DNA from 2 places in the Micromonospora sp. WMMD1219 genome. Region 2 is predicted to be linked to the other one. Evidence: riboswitches for the same ligand, from Rfam matches in the RefSeq annotation. Region 2 holds a riboswitch; the other holds the start of a gene.
What was found. A riboswitch is a leader RNA that binds a small molecule or an ion and turns the genes downstream of it on or off. The one in region 2 is predicted to bind glycine.
Positions count from the first base shown of each region.

Region 1 (6,955 bases), 910 kb from region 2:
TGCGGATCCGGCCCGGCCGGGCGAGTCGGTGCGTATCGCCGACCGGGTGCTGGCCGACGGGGACTGGCGGTCGCGGCACGTGTACGTGTGCGGCTCCGACGAGATGGTGGGTCAGTCGGTGGCGGCGTTGACCGGCGCCGGGTACCAGCCGGGTCAGGTGCATCACGAGGGTTACGGCAAGCACTGGTACGGCCCGGCGTGGCGGACGATGACCGGCGCGGACGGGTCGGGAACGACGGAGGTGGGCCGGTGAGCGCGGGTCCGATCAGTAGTTACGACGCGCAGCAGGTGTCCGGTCCGGTGCAGGTGCGGTTGACCTCGGACCGGGTCCGGCGGTGGGAGTTCGGGTCGGCGGCGTTCACCCGCCGCGGCTACGACCAGACCGATGTGGACCGGTTCCGGTTGCAGGTGGCCGACGAGCTGGATCTGCTGGCGGCTCAGGTGGCGAACCTGCGGGCGGAGAACGAGCGGCTCAACGACCATCTGGAGCTGCACCGGCACGGGGTGATCCCGAGTACCGAGGCGGTGACGCCGGCGGCGAAGGAGGTCAACCTGTTGTCGGCGGCGCAGCGGGAGGCCGAGCAGATCATCGCGCAGGCCCACGACTACGCGCGCCGGGTCGCCGAGTACGCCCGTACCCAGTACGAGAGTTACATGCGGGCGGCGGCGGAGGAGGCGAAGCGGGAGGCCGAGCGGGCGGTGACGGAGTACCGCAGCGCGGCGGGGAGCGGCTTCGACGACTCGGTGGCCACGCGGGAGGCGTTGCGGATCTTCGGCGAGATGATGATCTCGCACATGCAGGCGGCGGCCCGGCACCTCGACGACGGCAGTGAGCAGTTGTCGCGCACGATGGAGCGGATCGCCCGGGAGCTGCCGCAGGGCGGCGGGGGCTCGCCGCAGCCGGCGTTGTCCCGCCACCAGCGTTGACCGGCGTCCCGGTCCGCCGCGGCGGGCGGGCCGGGACGTGCACGGTGGGTCAGGCGGTGACGGCGTCGATCGCCTCGGCGATGGGGCTGTCTCCGCCGACGAGTTCCAGGGTGTGCCCGGCGGTGGCCGGGGCGTACAGCAGGGCGAGCAGGACCCGGGCCACGTCGGCGCGGCTGATCGCGCCGGGTTCGGCGTGCCGGGCCAGGGTGATCCGGCCCGCGGGTTCGTCGTCGGTGAGGCGGCCGGGCCGCAGCACCGTCACGTCGAGGTCCCGTGCGGCGACGTCGTCCTCGGCGGCCTTCTTGGCCCGCAGGTACGCCGCCCACACGTCGTCGGTGCCGTCGGCGGGCGCGGCGTCCACGCCCATGGAGGAGACCAGCAGGTAGCGGCGGACCCCGGCTTGGACGGCGGCGTCGGCGAGGAGCACGGCGGCGCCGCGGTCGACGGTGTCCTTGCGGGCGGCGCCGCTGCCGGGTCCGGCGCCGGCGGCGAACACGACCGCGTCGGCGCCGGCGAGGTGGGCGGCGAGGGTGTCGACGTCGGTGTGTTCCAGGTCGCACACGACGGGTTCGGCGCCGGCGGCGCGCAGGGCGGCGGCGTGGTCGGGGTTGCGGATCAGTCCGAGCGCGGTGTCTCCGCGTCCGGCCAGTTCCCGCTCCAGCAGTTTGGCGATCTTTCCGTGCCCTCCGGCGATGACGACGCGCATGCGCTCAACCTAGCCCGGACCCGGCGGCCCCGCCGGGCGACCGGCCTCGTCGATCATGAAGTTGGCGGTACGACACGCCGGGCCGCACCACCGCCAACCTCATGATCAACGGGGCGAGGGCGGGCGGGAGGGGCGGTCAGCGGCGCGGCGAGGGACGATGGACGGGTGAGTGAGGCGTTCGAGGAACTGGCGCGGCTGGTGGCCGCCGGGGACGTGGTGGTGCTCAGCGGTGCGGGCCTGTCCACCGAGTCGGGCATCCCGGACTACCGGGGGCCCAGCGGCGCGGCGCGCCGGCACACCCCGATGACGTACCAGGAGTTCACCCGGGATCCGCTGGCGCGGCGGCGGTACTGGGCGCGCAGCCACCTGGGCTGGCAGATGATCGCCCGGGCGGCGCCCAACGACGGGCACCGGGCGGTGGCCCGGTTGCAGGCGGCCGGGCTGCTCGGCGGGATCATCACCCAGAACGTCGACGGGCTGCACACCGCCGCCGGCGCCACCGGTGTGATCGAGCTGCACGGCCGTCTCGACGAGGTGACGTGCCTGGACTGCGGCAACGCCACCGGCCGTGACGAGCTGCACCGGCGCCTGTCGGAGGCGAATCCGGGCTTCGACGCGCGGGTGGCGCGCGTCAACCCCGACGGCGACGTGGACCTGCCCGACGACGCGGTGACCGGGTTCCGCACCGTCGACTGCGGCCTCTGCGGCGCCGGCATGCTGAAACCGGACGTGGTGTTCTTCGGTGAGGCGGTCCCCGCCCCGCGGGTCGCGGACTGTTTCGCGCTCGTCGAGCGGGCCCGGGCGCTGCTGGTGCTCGGGTCGTCGTTGACGGTGATGTCGGGGCGGCGGTTCGTGCTGCGGGCGGCCCGCCACGGCATCCCGGTGGCGATCGTCAACCAGGGCGTCACCCGCGGTGACACCTACGCGACGCTGCGGCTGGACGCCCCGCTGGGTGCCACCCTGTGCGCGCTGGCCGACCGGGTGGCGGCGGCTCCGGCGCCGGTGTGATCAACCCCCGGGACATGAGCCGGAAACACGCCCGCTGGTAGCGTTGGGGGTGCCGGTACCACCCACGTGGGAGAGACCGTCGACCCGACGGCGCCGAAGGGGCAGATTCTCCCCGGAACCTCTCAGGCAAAAGGACCACGTGGGCAGGCGCTGTGGAGCGCGTCAGCGCGACTCAGGGGGAGGCCGACCCGTCGACCTCGCCCCACCAAGGAGCGCAGCGCATGACCGCAGAGCAGTTCGCCGACCGGCACATCGGTCCCGGCCGCGACGACGAGCGCCGGATGCTGGACACCGTCGGTTACGGCTCCGTCGACGAGCTGATGGACGCCGCGATCCCCGAGGTGATCCGCTGGCACGGCACCCTGGACCTGCCCGCCCCGGCGAGCGAGCGGGAGGCGATCGCCGAGCTGCGTGCCCTGGCGTCGCGGAACACCGTCGCCGTGTCCATGATCGGCCTGGGCTATCACGGAACGCACACCCCGGCGGTGATCCGCCGCAACGTGCTGGAGAATCCGGCCTGGTACACCGCGTACACGCCGTACCAGCCGGAGATCAGCCAGGGCCGGCTGGAGGCGCTGCTGAACTTCCAGACCATGGTCACCGACCTGACCGGTCTGGTCACCGCGAACGCCTCGATGCTCGACGAGGGCACCGCCGCGGCCGAGGCGATGACGCTCGCCCGCCGCGCGTCCAGGAGCAAGAGCCCGGTGTACGTGGTCGACGCCGACGCGCTGCCGCAGACCGTCGCGGTGATCGCCAGCCGCGCCGAGCCGCTCGGCATCGAGGTGCGCGTGGTCGACGTCGAGCGCGACGAGCTGCCGGCGGAGTTCTTCGGCCTACACCTGCAGTACCCGGGCGCGTCCGGCGCGGTCCGCGACCACCGCGCCCTGGTCGAGGCGGCGCACGGGGTGGGCGCGCTGGTGACGGTGGCGGCGGATCTGCTGGCGTTGACGCTGCTGCGCCCGCCGGGCGAGATCGGCGCCGACATCGCCGCGGGCACCACCCAGCGCTTCGGCGTACCGATGGGCTTCGGCGGGCCGCACGCCGGTTACCTGGCGGTGCGTTCGGGCCTGGAGCGGATGCTGCCGGGCCGGCTGGTCGGGGTGTCCCGCGACGCCGACGGCAACCCGGCGTACCGGCTGGCGTTGCAGACCCGCGAGCAGCACATCCGGCGGGAGAAGGCGACCAGCAACATCTGCACCGCGCAGGTGCTGCTCGCGGTGATGGCCGGCATGTACGCCGTCTACCACGGCCCGGACGGCCTGCGGGCCATCGCCCGGCGTACCCACGAGGCGGCGGCGCGGCTCGCGGCCGGGCTGCGCGCCGGCGGCGTCGAGGTCGCGGACGTCGTGTTCTTCGACACCGTCACCGCGATCGTGCCGGGCCGCGCCGCCGACGTGGTGGCCGCGGCGGCGGCGCGCAACGTGAACCTGCGGCTGGTCGACGCCGACCGGGTCGGCGTCTCCTGCGACGAGACCACCACGGCCGCGCACCTCGCCGCGGTGTGGGCGGCGTTCGGCGTCGACGGGTACGACGGCGACATCGACGCGGGCCTGCCGGACGGGCTGGCCCGCACGTCGGGGTTCCTCACCCACCCGGTGTTCCACAGCCACCACTCGGAGACGGCGATGCTGCGGTACCTGCGCCGCCTGGCCGACTTCGACTACGCGCTGGACCGCGGCATGATCCCGCTGGGGTCGTGCACCATGAAGCTCAACGCCACCACCGAGATGGAGCCGATCACCTGGCCGGAGTTCGCGCACCTGCACCCGTTCGCGCCGGACGAGCAGACCGCCGGGTACCGGGAGCTGATCGCGCAACTGGAGGGCTGGCTGGCCGAGGTGACCGGCTACGACGCGGTCAGCGTGCAGCCCAACGCCGGGTCGCAGGGTGAGCTGGCCGGGCTGCTGGCGATCCGCGCCTACCACCGGGAGCGCGGCGAGGGTCACCGTGACGTGTGCCTGATCCCGTCGTCGGCGCACGGCACCAACGCCGCGTCGGCGGTGATGGCCGGCATGCGGGTGGTGGTGGTCGGCTGCGACGCCGACGGCAACGTCGACCTGGTCGACCTCGACGCGAAGATCGACAAGCACCGGGACTCGCTCGCCGCGATCATGGTGACGTACCCGTCGACGCACGGCGTGTACGAGACCGGCATCGCCCAGTTGTGCGCGAAGGTCCACGACGCGGGCGGTCAGGTGTACGTCGACGGCGCGAACCTCAACGCGCTCGTCGGGTTCGCCAAGCCGGGCCGGTTCGGGGCGGACGTGTCGCACCTGAACCTGCACAAGACGTTCTGCATTCCGCACGGCGGCGGCGGCCCGGGTGTGGGGCCGGTGGCGGTGCGGTCGCATCTGGCGCCGTTCCTGCCCGGTGACCCCCTCGGTGCGCGCGCCGACGGGCGGCCGGCGATCTCGGCGGCGAACCACGGGTCGGCGGGGATCCTGCCGATCCCGTGGGCGTACCTGCGGATGATGGGCGCCGACGGGCTGGCCCGCGCCACCGGCGTGGCGGTGCTGGCGGCGAACTACGTGGCGGCGCGGCTGCGCAACCACTTCCCGGTGCTGTACGCCGGCAACAAGGGCCTGGTCGCGCACGAGTGCATCCTGGACCTGCGGCCGCTGACCAAGGCGACCGGTGTGAGCGTGGACGACGTGGCGAAGCGGCTGATCGACTACGGCTTCCACGCGCCGACGATGTCGTTCCCGGTGGCCGGGACGCTGATGGTGGAGCCGACCGAGAGCGAGGACCTGGCCGAGCTGGACCGCTTCTGCGACGCGATGATCGCGATCCGGGCGGAGATCGACAAGGTCGGCTCGGGGGAGTGGCCGGCGGGGGACAACCCGCTGTCCAACGCGCCGCACACCGCGGCGATGGTGTCCGCCGACGAGTGGCCGCACCCGTACCCGCGGTCGGTGGGCGCCTACCCGGCGGGTGTGGACCGGGCGGGCCGGTACTGGCCTCCGGTGCGGCGCATCGACGGCGCGTACGGCGACCGGAACCTGGTGTGCTCGTGCCCCGCGCCGGAGGCGTTCGAGGACTGAGCGGCTGACGCCGGGGCGGTGGGCTGTCGCCGCCCCGGCCGGTGCGCCGGACGGTCATGACCGGCGCGTACGCTCACTGACGCTGCGTGATCGCTCAGGCGACGAGGGCGTGGCGGGCCGGACCCCGGTGCGGGGCGATGGTGCGCCCGTCGGGGAGCAGCTCACCGGTGTCCTCGAAGACGATGACGCCGTTGCAGAGCAGGCTCCAGCCCTGCTCAGGGAAGCAGGCAAGGACGCGGGCGGCCTCGCGGTCGGTCGCGTCGGCGGAGGGGCAGGTGGGCTGGTGCTGACACATCGGGTTCTCCGGACTGTGGGGGCACTGTGTCATGGTTCACATGACCAGTGACGCACAGTACCAAGGAAAACTGAGCGGCAACGAGCAAGGATGCGTCATGTTCACCCAGAATGGGCTGAACGGATGACCCGTAACGGCCCGGACGTCGTGGAAGCGCTCCCACAGGTGGAGGTCGATGTTCCCGGCGCGCCGCCCGGATGCCGCCGCCGGCTCGTCGAGACCGCCCGCCTGCACTGGTCGATCGGCGACGGCGGCGACCCCGCCGACCTGGCACAACGCTTCCTCGCCGCGCACGGCATCACCCGCGACGACCTGTCGCGCCCCGGCCGCCACGACGCCGGTGCCGGAGTGTGCGGGGCCGCGCTGTACCTGTCCGCCGCCGCCGGCGCGTACGCCATCGGCGTGTCGCCCGGCGCGCCGAGCCCCGCGCCGGCGCTGCCCGACCTGGTGGTGGTCGTCTACCACCACACCGACCGCCCGGCGGCGCCCCGGCCGCCGGCCCCCGCGCCGTGGCGGCTCGGAGGCTGGCGGGACAGCTGGACCCCGGCCGCGCACGCCGCCGCCGTCGGCGCGGTCCGCGAGGCCATCGCCTGTGGCGACGTCTACCAGGTCAACGTCGTCGGCCACGCCGCCGCCCCGTACGCCGGCGATCCGGTGCCCGCGCTGGCCCGCCTCGCCGCGCTACCCGGCGCCCGCTACGGCGGCACCCTGCACGGCCCCGGCTGGGCGCTGGGCTGCGCCTCCCCGGAGACCCTCGTCGCGGTCGAGCGCGGCCGGCTGGTCACCCGCCCGATCAAGGGCACCCGGCCGGCCACTCCCGCCGGACGCCGCGACCTGCTCGCCTCGGCCAAGGAACGCGCCGAACACGTCATGATCGTCGACCTGGAACGCAACGACCTGGCCCGGGTGGCCCGTACCGGCTCGGTGCGCGTCGACGAGCTGTTCGCCGTACGCCGCTGGTGTGACCTGTGGCAG
Region 1 is NZ_CP186057.1:5,156,894-5,163,848, forward strand. Features, by position in the region: gene ACN27C_RS24065 (globin domain-containing protein) at 1-253, shown strand, start outside; gene ACN27C_RS24070 (DivIVA domain-containing protein) at 250-927, shown strand; gene ACN27C_RS24075 (NAD(P)H-binding protein) at 977-1,633, opposite strand; gene ACN27C_RS24080 (NAD-dependent protein deacetylase) at 1,799-2,641, shown strand; glycine riboswitch at 2,699-2,789, shown strand; gene gcvP (aminomethyl-transferring glycine dehydrogenase) at 2,863-5,685, shown strand; gene ACN27C_RS24090 (DUF5999 family protein) at 5,780-5,980, opposite strand; gene ACN27C_RS24095 (chorismate-binding protein) at 6,104-6,955, shown strand, end outside.
Region 1: linked by a shared signal. The riboswitch ahead of gcvP (aminomethyl-transferring glycine dehydrogenase) and the one ahead of gcvT (glycine cleavage system aminomethyltransferase GcvT) in region 2 are both predicted to bind glycine.

Region 2 (6,955 bases):
CAGGGAAGCAGCATGACCGGTAGGACGGCGCCGCTTTGGGTGGGCGTCGCGGAGATGACGCAGGCTTACGACGCCGCCAACTGCTCCTACTACGCCACCTGCAACCTCTCCGCCCAGTTGACGAACGCCGTCCTGAAGATCAACTACACCTGCAGCTCATCGATCAAAATCGTCGCACAGGACATGACGTCAGCTCAGCTGAGCGAATCCTGCGCCAGCCTGAAGGGCCAAGACGCCTACTTCCACAACATGGTTGCCGATAGCGGGCCCGTCGCGGGTGATGTCAACGACGACATTGAGGTGGTTGTTTTCGACTCGAGCACTGACTACCAGACCTACGCGGGCGCCATCTACGGCATCGACACCAATAACGGCGGCATGTACCTGGAGGGCAACCCCTCGGACCCCAACAACCAGGCCAGATTTATCGCCTACGAAGCCGAGTGGGTTCGGCCAACCTTCCAAATCTGGAACCTCAACCACGAGTACACCCATTACCTCGATGGTCGGTTCAACATGTACGGCGACTTCAGCGCCAACATCGCTACGCCTACTATCTGGTGGATCGAAGGCTTCGCCGAGTACGTCTCTTACTCCTACCGGAACGTCACCTACACCAGCGCGCAGACCCAGGCAGGTAATCACACGTACACGCTTCGTACCCTGTTCGACACCACCTACAATAACGACCAGACGCGCATCTACAACTGGGGTTATCTCGCCGTGCGGTACATGATGCAATCGCACCGGCAGGACATGACGACCGTCCTCGGCTACTACCGGTCGGGCGCCTTCAACGCCGCACGCACGTACCTGACCAGCACCATCGGCACGCGCTACAACGCCGACTTCGACGCCTGGCTGACTCGTTGCGCGGTCGGTGACTGCGGTGGAGGCACGACTCCGCCTCCCACCAACCAGCCGCCGACCGCCGCCTTCAGCGTCGTGACCAGCGGACTGACCGCCAGCTTCACCGACCGGTCTACAGATGCCGACGGCAGCATTGCCTCCCGGCAGTGGAGCTTCGGTGACGGAAGCACTTCGTCGGCCACCAACCCGAGCAAAACCTACGCGGCGGCTGGCACCTACACGGTCTCCCTGACGGTCACCGACAACCAAGGAGCGACTGCGAAATCCTCTCAGACGATCTCGGTCTCGGCGGGTGGAGGAAGCACTCTGCCGGAGTGCACCGGTGCGGATACACGCACCCTCGACCGTAACTGTCAGCGCAGCGGGCGCTCCGCAACGGCCGGCAACTACGACTACCTCTACATCTACCTGCCTGCGGGTGTCAGCACCCTCACTGTTGGCGTGGTCGGCGGCACGGGCAACTGCGATCTCTACTACAGCCCGTCCAGTTGGGCCACCATCAGCAACGCTACCCGCTCCTCGACCGGTGCCGGCAATGACGAGTCTCTGGCCATCGCCAGTCCGGCCGCCGGCTACCACTACATCAGCCTGTATGGGAAGACCTCCTGCGCGGGCGCAACGATAAGTACCCGCTACTGAACCAACCGTGACGAATGCAGGCGCGCCGCCCGATCGGGAGACCGGGCGGCGCGCCCGCTTGACCTGCCGCCGAACCTGCCCGCCGCCGCGTGCATAATCTCGGTCATGGGCATCGATGTGCGCCACCTGCGGGCGATCAGTGCCATTGCAGAGGCCGGAAGCGTGACGGGTGCCGCCGCCCTCCTGGGCATGTCGCAGCCAGCGCTGACGGCGCAGGTGCATCGGATTGAAAAGATGCTCGGAGGCCCGCTGTTCGTCCGTAGCCGCAGCGGCATGCACCCGACCGAGCTTGGCAAGCAGGTGCTCCGGCGTGCCCACGTCGTGCTGGCAGAGGTGGATGCGCTTGTTGAGGATTTCGGCGACCGGCACCCCATCCCTGGTCTGCTGCGGATCGGAACCGTTCACATCGCATGCGCGGGGAGTCTCGTGCGCCGCATTGCGGAGGTGTTCCCGGATCCGGAGATTGCGCTGCAGATCGAGCCGTCCTCGCGGCTGTTGGTAGAGGCGCTTAACCGCGGCCAGCTAGATGCCGCGTTGCTAGGCATCCTCGAGGGTTTTGAGGTGCCGATCGGCCCGACACTCACTGCTCGGCCGCTGGTGCCCCGCTACCCGATCTTCGTCGCCATGTCCGCATCTCACCCGCAGGCCCGCCGAGAGCAGGTGAAATTGGCTGACCTTCGAGACGAATCCTGGGTGTGCCCGCCAGGACCGGACGACGGCTCTCTCGCCTCATTGCGGCGAGCCTGTCGGGCGGCGGGCTTTGAGCCGAAGATCCGGTACGAGGCGCCGAGCGGTGCCGCGCACCCGTTGGTGGCAGCCGGAGACGGAGTTCGGCTGGTCGACCCGTCCTGGGCTCCGGCTGCGGGGACTCGGGTGCTGCCCCTGCAGGGCGAGCCGCAGCTGCTGGCAAGACTGGTGGTGGTCTGGCGGCGTGATGCTCTGACGAACGAGCAGAGCTCCGTGCTGTTCCGTGCCGTCGGTCGAGCCTACCTAGATCACGTGCACGACAACCCCGCCTTCGCTCAGTGGTGGCAGGATAACCCCCATGCTCACCACATGGTGCAGTAGGCGTGAGGACTCGGCCGCCGACCGAGCACTGGGCTGGATGATGTTGACGTGGTGCACGCCATCGCCTAACCTGCGATAGGTTCATAACTACATAGGCACCATTCGAACCTGCGCGGGAGAGCCTCCGTCATGCGGAGCGCCGAAGGAGCAAACTCCCAAGAAACTCTCAGGCCCCATTACCGCGCGGGCAAGGTGAACTCTGGAAAGCAGACGACCATTCGTCTCACCCACGGTGCAAGCCGCTGCCCCAGCGGTGAAGCTCTCAGGTCAATGACAGAGCGGGAGGCCCCCAACCGTTCGACGCCCGTGCGTCGGGACGAGGAGAGCCTCCATGCACGACGGTCCCGCGAACCTGCTTCGCTCACCGCTGCACGCCCTGCATGTAGCGCTCGGCGCGCGATTTACCGAGTTCAGCGGCTGGTGGATGCCGCTCCGCTACGGAAGCGAAATCGCGGAGCATCGGATTGTACGTGAACAGGCCGGCCTCTTCGACCTCAGTCATATGGGCCAGCTTGAGGTTGCGGGTCCCGAAGCCGCCTCGGCCCTAGACTATGCCCTGGTCGGCCACCTCTCAGCGATGCAAGTCGGCGGCGCCCGTTACACCATGCTCTGCGAGGCGACGGGCGGCGTGTTGGACGACCTCGTCGCCTATCGCCTCGCATCCGACCGGTATCTGCTAGTCGTCAACGCCGTCAACACGCGAACCGCGTATCAGGCACTGAAGGACCGCTGCGCACACTACGCGGCCGCAGTCACCGACCGGACCAATGAGCGGGCCATCATCGCCGTGCAGGGTCCACGTGCCGCCGCTGTCGTAGAAGGCCTGACCGATACCGCGGTCAACGATCTCCGCTACTACACCGCAACAACGTCGACCATCCATGGTCGCCCAACGTTGGTCGCTCGCACCGGATATACCGGGGAGGACGGCTTCGAGCTGCTCGTCGATGCTAAGGACGCTTCTGGCATCTGGACACTGGCACTTGCAGCCGGACGACGCCACGGCCTGTCGCCGACAGGGCTGGCCTGCCGCGACTCGCTCCGCATCGAGGCCGGAATGCCGCTGTACGGCTCCGAAATCGATCGAGAAGCAACCCCCTTTGACGCCGGACTGGGACGGGTGGTTTCCTTCGACAAAGCTGGCGACTTCGTCGGGCGGGCCGCGCTGATGGAGGTGCGCAAGGCAGGGGCAGCGCGCCGACTCGTGGGTCTCGTCACCGCTGGACAAAGAGTTCCACGCGCAGGCCATCAGGTCGTAACGCTGACCGACGTCGGCCTGGGCGAGCCTGTTGGCATCGTCACCAGCGGTATCCCTTCGCCGGTGCTGAAACGACCGGTCGCGATGGCCAGCATCCAATCCAGCACTGATGAGAAAGCACGCCTTGCCGTGATCATCCGGGGAACCGCCGAGCCGGTCCAGATTACCCCCCTTCCCTTCTACCGCCGTCCGCGGTGACCCGCGGCCAGAACTCACGAGGACACAGCGATATGAACGTGCCGAAGCATCTCAGGTACAGCATCAACCACGAATGGGTCAACGAGTCCGTCGATCCGGCAGAGGTGGGAATCACCGCGTTTGCAGCCACCGCGCTCGGAGATGTGATCTATGTGGAGTTGCCTGAGCCGGGAAACCACCTGACTGCTGGCGACGCATGCGGAGAAGTAGAGTCCACGAAATCGGTGGCCGAGTTGTATCTGCCCGTCAGCGGTGAGGTCGTTGCCGTCAACGAGGAGGTTCTCGCAGATCCGAGTCTTATCGGTGCCGACCCGTACGGCAAAGGCTGGCTCGTGCGCGTTCGGCTAGCGGAGGCGCCACCACTGATGTCCTCGGATGAATACCTCGCCTTCTGCAACGAGTCTCGGTAGGTAGAAAATGGCATCCTTCGACGACGACCTAGCCGACCTCGATCCGGCGATCGCTGAAGCGGTGGCCGGCGAACTGCGGCGTCAGCAAGAGAGCCTGGGCATGATCGCATCGGAGAACTTAGCGCCCCGAGCGGTCCTCCAGGCGCAGGGATCGGTCCTCACCAACAAGTACGCGGAGGGGTACCCCGGGCGGCGTTACTACAGTGGATGCGAGTACATCGACGACATTGAACGCCTGGCAACTGAGCGAGTCAAGCGTTTGTTTGCTGCCACATATGCCAACGTGCAACCACACTCCGGATCTCAGGCAAACGCCGCGGTCATGGCTGCGCTGCTCAAACCGGGCGATACCATTCTCGGGCTGGACCTTGCCCACGGGGGCCATTTGACACATGGCATGCGCATCAACTACTCGGGCCGGCTGTACCGGGCCGTGAGCTATCACGTGAACGTAACCGATTGCTTGGTCGACATGGATGAGGTCGAAGAGTTGGCACGGGAGCACCGACCGAAGATGCTCATCGCTGGCTGGTCGGCTTACCCTAGAACGCTCGACTTCGCTCGGTTCCGGCGAATTGCCGACGAGGTGGGAGCTCTACTTCTCGTAGACATGGCACATTTCGCTGGCCTGGTGGCGGCTAGGCTGCATCCCAACCCGGTGCCTCATGCACACGTCGTCACTCTGACCACGCACAAGACCCTCGGCGGCCCCCGAGGTGGCGCGATCCTTAGCGCGGACCCCGACATGGCGCGGCGGCTAGACTCTGCTGTTTTCCCAGGCCAGCAAGGTGGTCCGCTGGCGCACGTCGTGGCGGCGAAAGCGGTTGCATTCCGGATCGCCAGCGACCCGCAGTTTCAAGACCAGCAGCGGCGTGCCCTAACGGGAGCGAAAATCGTTGCTGATCGGCTCAACGCTGCCGACATGTTGAAGGCCGGCATCCGTGTGGTCACCGGAGGCACCGACGTGCATCTGGTGCTGGTCGACCTAAGCCAGGCGAACCTCGACGGGGTGCAGGCTGAGCGGCTGCTGCAGAACGTTGGCATCACTGTCAACCGCAACGCCGTGCCCTTTGACCCACGTCCACCTATGGTCACCTCCGGGCTGCGGATCGGCACGTCAGGACTGGCCGCTCGCGGGTTTTCTGACGCCGATTTTACGGAAGTAGCTGACATCATCGCTGCCACTTTGGTCAGTGCGGAGGCAGGTGCAGCACTGCGCACGCGAGTCGCTCGCCTCGTGGATCGTCACCCGCTCTATTCCGGGCGAGCGTTCTGACCACACGCCTACGCGGCCGCCCATGGTGGTGTCGTCGCCTCGTCGTTCGCTGTCACCATTCGGTAGCAGGGGATCAGGAAGGAAAGTGGGTTGCCTAATAAGCTGTTGCTTATGGCCGCTGCCAGTGATCGCCTTCGAGGAATCATCGCCGGATCCTCTCTGGGAAGGGGGGTGGCACGCCGCTTTGTCGCCGGCGAGGTTGACGACGAGGTGATCGTGGTGGCACGGCGAATCATCAACTCCGGAATGCAGGTGACGATCGACCATCTCGGCGAAGGCGCGGCGACAGCCGAGCAGGCCACTGCAGTACGCGATGCATACCTCAGTCTGCTTCCCGGACTGCGGATGCCCGGCATGGCTGAGGTATCGGTGAAGCTGTCAGCGCTTGGTAGCGCATTGCCAAATAACGGACGCACGCATGCCTATCAGTTGACTCGGGATATCTGCGCCGCCGCTGCTGCCGTGGATGCCACAGTGACCATCGACATGGAAGATCACACGACCGTTGACCTGACGCTGTCCGTGCTGAACGACTTGCGCGCCGAGTTTCCCTGGGTGGGGGTGGCACTGCAGGCATGTCTGCATCGCACACTGGCGGACTGCCGGCGCCTGGCGGTCGCGGGAAGTCGGGTCCGCCTGGTCAAGGGAGCCTATGCGGAGCCGTCCTCGGTGGCTTACGTGAATCGTCCACAAATCGACAAGGCATTTGATCGTTGTCTGCAGGTCCTGATGGAAGGTGAGGGCTATCCCATGGTGGCGACCCACGACCCTCGCCTCATCGAAAGGGCCGTTCATCATGCCCGGAGCGCGGGCCGGGGCATCACGGATTTCGAATTCCAGATGCTGTATGGCATTCGCACCAATGAACAGAGGCGGCTAGCGGAAGAGGGGTACCGGGTGCGGGTCTACCTGCCCTACGGACGTGATTGGTACGCTTACTTCACGCGCAGGCTGGCCGAAAAGCCTGCGAATCTTCTCCTCTTGGCTCGCTCCTTCAAGCCCGGCGCGGCCAACTGAAGAAGGAAGTAGTTCGATGCCGGCCACGGTGCAGAGTCGAGAGCCATAAGCGAAGCGGCCCAGGATGTGTAAACGATAGCGGCGACGACAGGAGCACGATCGTGATGATCAGTGTTTTCGATCTTTTCAGCGTCGGTATCGGGCCGTCCAGCTCGCACACCGTCGGGCCGATGCGGGCCGCCCGTACGTTCGTGGCGGGCCTGAAGGCCGACGGGCAGC
Region 2 is NZ_CP186057.1:4,247,051-4,254,005, forward strand. Features, by position in the region: gene ACN27C_RS20225 (collagenase) at 1-1,509, shown strand, start outside; gene ACN27C_RS20230 (LysR family transcriptional regulator) at 1,615-2,577, shown strand; glycine riboswitch at 2,681-2,769, shown strand; glycine riboswitch at 2,770-2,864, shown strand; gene gcvT (glycine cleavage system aminomethyltransferase GcvT) at 2,909-4,033, shown strand; gene gcvH (glycine cleavage system protein GcvH) at 4,066-4,443, shown strand; gene glyA (serine hydroxymethyltransferase) at 4,451-5,719, shown strand; gene ACN27C_RS20250 (proline dehydrogenase family protein) at 5,810-6,736, shown strand; gene ACN27C_RS20255 (L-serine ammonia-lyase) at 6,841-6,955, shown strand, end outside.